One region of the Calditerricola yamamurae genome, then DNA from elsewhere that is predicted to be linked to it. Evidence: riboswitches for the same ligand, from Rfam matches in the RefSeq annotation. Region 1 holds a riboswitch; each other region holds the start of a gene.

Region 1 (2,196 bases):
GTCCCGTATCGAAGCGGGCGCTTCCGCAGGTTCCGTTGTGCGTCCATCTGCCGACCGGCTGCGCACACGTAAAACGGCCTCACACCACCTGGCGTGAGGCCGTTTCCACCGCATCCGCATGCGCTTCGGCGAGGAACGCGCGCACGTGTGGACCAATCTTGTCAAACTCGACCAGAAACCCGTCGTGGCCATAGGGTGTGGAAATTTCCACCATGCGCGCGTCCTTGCCCATCCGGCGCAGCCGCTCTGCCAGCTCGCGCAAGTGCGCGGGCGGATAGAGGAGATCTTCCGTAATCCCCACGAAAAGCACCGGCGCCGCAATGCGGGAAAGGGCAGCGTCGAGTCCGCCGCGGTCGCGGCCGATGTCGTGGGTGTCCATGGCGCGCAACAGAAGCAAGTACGTGTTGGCGTCAAACCGCCGAACCAGCTTTTCTCCCTGATAGCGCAGGTAGCTCTCCACCTCAAAGAGGACGTCCGGATCGATCGGTGCTTTCCCGTTGCGCACATTGCGCCCAAAGCGCGCATCAAAAAGCGCCGCCGAGCGGTACGTCACCATCCCCACCATGCGGGCAATGGACAGCCCCTTTTCCGGCCCGGGCCCGGGGTAGTAGTCGCCTCCGCGCCAATTGGGATCGGCCAAGATGGCCTGCCGCCCGATGTCGTTGTAGGCAATAGCCGTGGCCGACAGGTATGCCGCCGTGGCCATGGGGATCAGACGACCAACGCGGTCGGGATACATCACGCCCCATTCCAGCACCTGCATGCCGCCCATCGAGCCGCCAACGACAGCCAAGACACGCTCGATGCCCAGGGCGTCGAGCAAGCGGGCCTGCACGCGCACCATGTCGCGAATCGTCACCGGCGGAAACGCCGATCCGTAGGGCTTGCCCGTGGCCGGATTGAGGCTCGACGGCCCCGTCGTCCCGTAGCAACCGCCCAGAACGTTGGACGCGATGACGAAATAGCGATTGGTGTCGATGTACCGCCCGGGGCCAATCAGCCCCTCCCACCACCCGGGGCCGTCCGGGGTGCGGGCGGCGCGCGCATCGCCGGTCAGTGCGTGACAGACGAGCACCACATTGTCCCGCTCGGGGGAAAGGGTTCCCCACGTTTCGTAGGCTACGGTTACCTCGGGCAACACCGCGCCGCATTCCACTTGAAACGAACCGATGGAAAGGGTGTTGCGCGCATGACGGTCCATCCCCGACCTCCTCCCTTCACGACGCCAAGGCTGCGCCCTCAGACAAAGAAACGCCCTCTCCGATAAGAAGAGGGCGCTTGCGGTCAAGCCGTGCGTCGCCTTCCTCTTATCTTCCAGAACCCCTGAGGGGTTCTGCTGGAATTGGCACCTCTCCGGAAACGCGTTCCGGGGTTGCCGGGTTTCATCGGGCCAGTCCCTCCACCGCTCTGGATAAGAGTAGGTGCACTGCCTATACGATTGTGCGGTTGTTGAGAATAATCATACGCCGCGTCGGCGGAAATGTCAACGTTTTTTCCGCGCGCAGAAAAAAAGCGCCCCGCGGCAGACGCGCGTCAGCCGAACAGGCGCACCACGGCATCAAAGAGCGTGACGAGAAAATCGAGAAACGCCCGCAGCACGCTGCGCGTTTCTTCGGAATTGAGGATCTGGTCCAGATTGTCCCGCACCAGCGCGACTTGGTCGCGCACGCTGGACCAGTCGATCGGCAGGTTGGCAATGCGCTGCAGGAGCTGGGTCAGCTGCGCCACGTCCTGATCCGACAGCTGAATGTTGAGGTCGCCGGCGACATTGATGATCAACTGGCGCAGCGCCTCGTTTGAAAGGTCACCGCCCTGTTTGGCCAGCTCCTCCTTCAGCCGGAGCATCAGCTCGGCCGCTTTGTCGGGGTTCCCGATCTTCTCGCCAAGCTGGGCCGTGCGCACCATCTCCTCGTTGGCCACCTGCTTTTGCTCTTCGCTGATAGAGGTGTTGGTCGCCTGCTCAAAGGCCTTGATCACGCCCGTCAAGGCGGCCGTCCCCGATACCGGCATCGGCGCCGTCACGTACACCGAGGCATCCTTTACCCCTGCCGTCAGCAACGCGTTGACGTACATCGACTCGGAGACCCACGTGATGTTGTGCGTCTCCACGTTCACGCCCGAACCTGGCTGTTCCAGGGTAATCTTGGCCGAGGAGATCGCCCGACGCCCAATGGCGCTCTTCGGCAGGACATTGCC
Region 2 (2,196 bases), on a different contig from region 1:
CATCCGGCAAGATGGCCAAAAGGCACCGTTTTGGCCACACGCATGTGACCGTAACCATCATGTCACGGCCACGATAGCTGTGTTCATCAATGCTAAGCACGAAGGCATCGACATCCCGGAGGGCTTCCTCGAGATTTACCTGCTGGTCTACGTACCGAAGGAGCAGACGGCGCAAGGTGCTGCTGCTTGTTCCGCTTTCCTGGGCGGCACGACGGAAACTGCCCGCTTTCAGGCGCTGGAGCAAAAGGGCTTCGGCCCGTTCGGTCCTGCGTGCCCAGGGGCGAATACCAGGAAAGCGTTCGGTGAACACTTTTCGACAGGCCGTGCACTGGAAGCGCCGGGGACGTACCCAGAGGTAAACCGGTTTCTCGTTGCACCAGGTGTGCAGCTTCCGTTTCCATTCGCGCGCACGATCGTAGACGCGGCGTGTCAGCTGTCCACAATCCGGACACCGCGCTTCCTTACGCGGCCGACCGGCGTAGATGTGAATACCATCGGATTGATGCACGATACGGTAAACAATCCACGATTGTAAGCCGAACATTTCTGCGGTAAGCTTGTTCATAGGCGGTCGCGAGCCTCCTTCGGGATGTGATGTGCCTAACTATCCCTTGGCTCGTCGACCGCCTTTTCCTCTTAGATCCCACACTTTTTAGCGTAGAGCCTTTCCTCTCTTGACAAGAGGCCGATCCTTTAGTACTTTTTGAATCAATCGAATACGCAAGCAGGAAAGCCCGGATCTCATCCAGAGCAGGCGGAGGGACTGGCCCGATGAAGCCCGGCAACCGGCGCGCCCGCTATGGCGTGCACGGTGCTAACTCCTGCGGAAGACGGGACAACCCGTTTTCCGAGAGATGAGAGCCGCGGAACGTCAACGCGTTGCGCGCCTCTCTCGGATACGGGAGAGGCGTTTTCGTTTTTCATCATCGTCGCGAAGCGGGGTAAGGACCATGACGAACGAGTGGGTTGTGGCCATCTATCAGGTGCCGGATGACGGCGACCTGTCCCGAAAGGCCGAGTCGATCGCCATGGGGCTCACGGTGGGTACCTGGACGGACCTTCCCGCCGCCCGTCGCGCGGAACTGGAGCCATACAAGGGCGTGGTAATGGACATCCGCCGCGGTCAGGTGGCCGCCGACGGCTCGCGGGTGGCCCATCTGGCGATCGGCTACCCGGTGCGGAACCTGCGCGCGGACATCCCGTCGTTGCTCACGACGGTGTTCGGCAAGCTGTCGATGGACGGGCGCATTCGCCTTGTCGACCTCAAATTGCCCGATACCTTCGTGCGTGCCTTTCCCGGCCCGCGGCTGGGGATCAAGGGCGTGCGTCAGCGGCTTGGGGTATGGGACCGGCCGCTCCTCATGAGCATCTTCAAATCGTGCATCGGCCTGCCCCTCGCCGAACTGCATGCGCAGTTTGTCGCCCAGGTGGAGGGCGGCGTCGACCTGGTGAAGGACGATGAGATCTTCTTTGTCGACGACCGGGCGCCCTTTTTCGAGCGCATCGCGCTCTTTCGCGAAGTGCTTGACGCCCATGAGGCGAAGACCGGCCGCCGCGTGCTATACGCCGTCAACCTGACCGGCCCGGTTGACGAGATGGTGGACCGGGCGCGGGAGGCCGTGCGGCAGGGGGCCACAGCCCTGTTGCTGAACGTGTTGCCGTACGGGTACGACATCCTGCAGCGCTTGCGCGAGGACCCGGAGATCACCGTTCCGATTCTCGCCCATCCGGCCTTGTCCGGGGCCCTGTACGCCTCACCGCACCATGGTATCGCGGCGCCGATTGTGCTGGGCATGCTCATGCGCCTGGCCGGGGCGGACCTGGTGCTGTTCCCGGCGCCCTACGGCACCGTTTCCCTCGCCGCGGCGGAAGCCTTTGCCCTGCGCGACCGTCTCGTCGAGCCCTTCGCCGGCCTGGCCCCGGCGTTCCCGGTGCCGTCGGCGGGCATTCACCCGGGCATGGTGCCGCGCCTGCTGGCCGACTTCGGCCTTGACCACGTGGTCAACGCCGGCGGTGGCATCCACGGCCATCCCGACGGGCCGCGCGGCGGTGGCGAGGCCTTTACGGCGGCCATCGAGGCGGCGGTGTCTGGAGTGTCGCTGGAAGAGCGGGCCAAGACGTGCCCGGCGCTGGACAAGGCGCTGGCCAAATGGGGGGTGCTGGTATGATGCTGCCGCCTTTGGAGGGCCGCGCGCC
Region 3 (2,196 bases), on a different contig from region 1:
GTGGATCACCAGCGACTTGGCGTCGCCGATGTTGGCCAGGTGGGAGTGGAGCTTGACGCTGTTGATGAATTTCTTCCCCGCCTCCAGGCCTCCGCGAATCCCGAAGGTAACGAGGGCGCCCTGCCCGCGCGGCAGGTACTTCTTGGCCAGCTCGTGATACGGGCTGTCCGGCAAACCGGGGTAGTCGACCCATTCCACATAGGGATGGCCGGCCAAGAACTCCGCCACCTTCCGCGCGTTTTCGCTGTGCCGCTCCATGCGCAGATGGAGTGTCTCCAGGCCCTGCAGCAGGAGGAAGGCGTTGAAGGGCGAAAGGGCCGCCCCCGTGTCGCGCAGGAGCTGGACGCGTGCCTTCAGGATGTAGGCCATGTTTCCGAAGGCCTCGCTCAAGACCATCCCGTGATAGCTGGGATCCGGCTCGGTGAAGGCAGGGAAATTGCCGTTGGTCCAGTCGAACTTGCCGCTGTCGACGATGATCCCGGCGATGGTCGTGCCATGGCCGCCGATGAATTTCGTCGCGGAATGGACGACGATGTCGGCGCCGTGGTCAAAGGGCCGGCACAGGAACGGCGTGGGCACGGTGTTGTCGACGATAAGCGGAATGCCGTGGGCATGGGCTACCTCGGCGATGGCCTCGATATCCAGCACGTCCAGCCTGGGGTTGCCGATCATCTCGGCGAACACCGCCTTGGTGCGGCCGGTGATGGCGCGGCGGACGTTTTCCGGGTCCCGCGCGTCGACGAACTTCACCGTCACGCCGAACTTGGGCAGCGTGTAGTGAAACAAATTGTACGTCCCGCCGTAGAGGCTGGTGGCGGAGACGATCTCGTCTCCCGCCTGGGCGATGTTCAGGATGGCGTAGGTGACCGCCGCCTGCCCCGAGGCTACCGCCAGGGCGCCTACCCCGCCCTCCAGGGCCGCCACGCGCTGCTCCAGCACGTCATTGGTCGGGTTCATGATCCGCGTGTAGATGTTGCCGGACTCCTTCAGGGCAAACAGGTTGGCGGCATGGTCGGTGTCGCGGAAGACGTACGACGTCGTCTGGTAGATCGGCACGGCCCGGGCCCCCGTCGTCGGATCGGGCTGCTGGCCGGCGTGGATGGCCAGGGTTTCCAGACGATGGGCATTGGCAGTTTGCGTCTCGATGCTCATGCGCTCCTTCCTCCTCGTGGTCAAATGTCCCGGGGCGCCGGCGCGCCACAGGCCCCCTATCAAGGGCAACGCCCCTTCTCCATCGAGAAGGGGCGTTTCAACCGCATTACGCCCCTCTCATCTCTCAGAATCCGCGCAGGATTCTGCAGGAATTGGCACCGTTGTGGGAGTCTGCTACCGCTGGATCCCACCGGTTGCCGGGCTTCATCGGGCCAGTCCCTCCGCCTCTCGCGATAAGAGGAGCCTTCTCCTTGCGGATTGAAGAAGGCGAAAGATTATGGATTGACGCAACGTTACGCTCATTATAGGGCGCACGTCCCCCCTTTGTCAACGGAAACCGTGCGCGTTGGGCGCATCGGAACGCCCGCAGAGCGTTTGGGACACCTCCGCAAGCCCCTGGCGCGCCTCGTCCATCAGCTGGTGCACGAGTTCCGCGGCCGGTATCTCGCGGGCCAAACGAAAGCCTTGCCCCGCCCACAGCGCCATGCCCTCCGGGTCGCCGGCCTGCGCCGCCGCCCTTCGGAGGGGCTGGGTGAGATGGTGCAGGTGGGGGTATGCGGCCGGTGCGGCCGCATCATGTTCCCGTATAAAGCGATTGACCAATCCTCGGGCACGCCTGCCGGTAAAGGCGCGCGTCAACGTCGTCGAGGTGAATCGCGGGTCAACGAGGGCCGCTTTGTGAACCGGATGGGCTCCGCTTTCCGGGCACCGGAGAAATGCCGTGCCCATCTGGGCCGCACACGCGCCCGCCGCCAACACCGCCGCCACATCGCGTCCGTTCATAATGCCGCCGGCGGCGAGGAGAGGCAACGGCACCTCCTGCCGTACGAGGCGCAGCAACACGAGGAGCGGATAATCCTCTTCCGCGGACAGCCGGTTGCGGAACGATGCCCGATGTCCCCCGGCTTCCACCCCCTGCACGCACAGCGCATCGGCACCGGCACGATGGGCGGTGATGGCCTCCTGGGGGGTGGTAACCGTCACCACGACACAGGAGCCCCGCTTTTTCAGCGCGTCGATCACGTCAGGTGACGGACAGCCAAA
Region 4 (2,196 bases), 190 kb from region 1:
GCGTCTTCACCAGCGCGCCCTGCAGGCCAATGTCGGCGATCTGCTGCTGGCCGCAGGAGTTGGGGCAGCCGTTGATGTGCAGGCGGATAGGCACGTCGAGAGGGATGCGTTCGTCGAGATACGCGACGATCTTGCGCATGCGCTCCTTGGTTTCGGTAAGGGCCAGGTTGCAAAACTCGATCCCCGTGCAGGAAACGGCATGGCCGGAGAAGGTTTTCGGGAACGGGGTGATGCGCTTCAGGAGCGGTTCGGCGAGCAGCGCCTCCACCTTGTTTTCCGGCACGTGTGTGATCAGAATGTTCTGCGTGTTGCACGTGCGCAGCGAGCCATTGCCGTACTTGTCGGCCAGCTCAGCCAACCCTTCCAGCTCGTCGGCACTCATGCGGCCAACCGGCACCGACAGGCCGACGTAGTACAGCCCCTCTTGCTTCTGCCGGTGCACGCCGGTGAAGTAGCCCGCGTTCCAGCCGACGATCTTGTCCTCGCCCCGCCCGGGAAACTTCCCGATGTAGCCCTCGAGGACTTCCTGGAACTTCTCGACCCCCCAGTCGGCGACGAGGAACTTCAGGCGGGCGCGGTGGCGCTTCTCCCGATAGCCGTAGTCGCGGAACACGCGGGTGACGCCAACGGCGACCTTGACCACCTCTTCCGGCCGCACGAACATGTCGAGCTGCCGGGCCATGTGCGGCTTGGAGGACAGGCCGCCGCCCACCCATACGTGGAAGCCAACCACTTCCTCCCCGTCGATCATTTTCATCGCCGGGGTGAAGGCCAAGTCGTTGATTTCGGCATGGGCTGCGTTGTAAATGTTCGCCGATATCGAAATCTTGTACTTCCGCGGCAGGTTCGAAAATTCGCGGTTCATCCAGATCGCGTTTTGCACGGCTTCCACGATGGGACGCGTGTCGATCAGCTCGTGGGGATCAATGCCGGCCAGCGGGTTGCCGACGATGTTGCGCGGGCAGTCGCCACAGGCTTCATAGGTATAGAGCCCCACCTCGGCCAGGCGCTTGAAGATTTCGGGGCAGTTTTCGATGCGCACCCAGTGCAGCTGGAAGCACTGCCGCGTCGTCACGTCGACCAGGCTGCGTCCGTATTCGCGACTGATGCGGGCCACCTCGCGCGCTTGCCGGCTGTTGAGCACGCCCGACGGCACGCGGATGCGCATCATGAAGAAGCCGTCCTCCTTCGGCCGTTGCGCGTAGATCCCGGCCCACTTCAGGAGTTGCAGGTCGTCGTCGGTCAGCGCCTCGTGCCCGGCCGCCGCCAGCCGCTCAATGTCGTCGAGAATGTCGAGGCCATCGCGGTTGAGCTTCAGGAGCTCCACCTTGTTCAGCTTGGACGGGTCCTCCGCCCACTTCCATTGATACTTAAACGCCATGAGCCCTCACCCTCCTCGGAAAAATCAACGCGCCCTTCTCCCCTTTGAACGAAGAGAAAAGGGCGCGCTTTTCTCTCCTTATCTTCAAAGGCGCGCCCGCCGCGCGCCTTTTCTGGAATTGGCACCGTGCTCACCGCGCGGGAAGTGTGGGCCGGTTGCCGAGGGTTCATCGGGCCAGTCCCTCCCCCTCTCTCGATAAGGGGATGTGTTCCGGTCGTATGCAATTTCCATCGGGCGTTACCCCTATCTTACTCCCTGAAATCAGATAGGTCAACTCAATTTTCTCACGTCTTCGGACTACCCGACCACCCACCAATAGAGGAGGAGGGAAACCACGGACAGCAAAACCGACACCCCGTACAAGACGGCCAGCGTCTGCGCCTGCGTGAGGCCGTACGCCAGCAGGCGATGGTGGACATGGAAACGGTCGGCCTGGTAAATGGGCCGCCCTTCCCGCAAGCGGCGCAGGATCACCTGTACGCTGTCAAACAACGGCACTCCGAAAACCAGCAGCATGGCCACCAGCGAGAGAAACGTAACGGTTTTCAGCGTCCCGTCCAGCGCCACGACGGCCAAATAGTACCCCAAAAACGCCGATCCGGTGTCGCCCATGAAGATCGTCGCCGGCGGCAGGTTGAAGCGCAGGAACGCCAGGCAAGCGCCCATCAGGGCGGCCGTCAGCACAGCCGTTGTGGCCTGCCCTTTCAACAGGGCGATCACCGTCAGGCTGGCGGCGGCAATGGCCGTTACACCGGCGGCCAACCCATCCGCACCGTCGAGGAAATTGATGATGTTGATGAGGACCACCACCCACA

What was found. Region 1 has a riboswitch for S-adenosylmethionine ahead of metX (homoserine O-acetyltransferase MetX). Riboswitches for the same ligand answer to the same signal wherever they lie in the genome.
Region 2: linked by a shared signal. The riboswitch ahead of ACYQ0Z_RS10585 (2,3-diketo-5-methylthiopentyl-1-phosphate enolase) and the one ahead of metX (homoserine O-acetyltransferase MetX) in region 1 are both predicted to bind S-adenosylmethionine.
Region 3: linked by a shared signal. The riboswitch ahead of ACYQ0Z_RS01110 (homocysteine synthase) and the one ahead of metX (homoserine O-acetyltransferase MetX) in region 1 are both predicted to bind S-adenosylmethionine.
Region 4: linked by a shared signal. The riboswitch ahead of ACYQ0Z_RS02870 (nitrite/sulfite reductase) and the one ahead of metX (homoserine O-acetyltransferase MetX) in region 1 are both predicted to bind S-adenosylmethionine.

The regions. Positions count from the first base shown of each region.
Region 1 is NZ_BAAIFH010000004.1:124,408-126,603, forward strand. It holds gene metX (homoserine O-acetyltransferase MetX) at 80-1,201, opposite strand; SAM riboswitch class I at 1,305-1,418, opposite strand; gene ACYQ0Z_RS02035 (DUF1002 domain-containing protein) at 1,534-2,196, opposite strand, start outside.
Region 2 is NZ_BAAIFH010000006.1:853,620-855,815, reverse strand. It holds gene ACYQ0Z_RS10590 (ISL3 family transposase) at 1-565, opposite strand, end outside; SAM riboswitch class I at 739-861, shown strand; gene ACYQ0Z_RS10585 (2,3-diketo-5-methylthiopentyl-1-phosphate enolase) at 951-2,168, shown strand; gene ACYQ0Z_RS10580 (2-hydroxy-3-keto-5-methylthiopentenyl-1-phosphate phosphatase) at 2,168-2,196, shown strand, end outside.
Region 3 is NZ_BAAIFH010000003.1:200,875-203,070, forward strand. It holds gene ACYQ0Z_RS01110 (homocysteine synthase) at 1-1,152, opposite strand, end outside; SAM riboswitch class I at 1,267-1,392, opposite strand; gene ACYQ0Z_RS01115 (NAD(P)H-dependent flavin oxidoreductase) at 1,480-2,196, opposite strand, start outside.
Region 4 is NZ_BAAIFH010000004.1:313,689-315,884, forward strand. It holds gene ACYQ0Z_RS02870 (nitrite/sulfite reductase) at 1-1,381, opposite strand, end outside; SAM riboswitch class I at 1,457-1,583, opposite strand; gene ACYQ0Z_RS02875 (MraY family glycosyltransferase) at 1,679-2,196, opposite strand, start outside.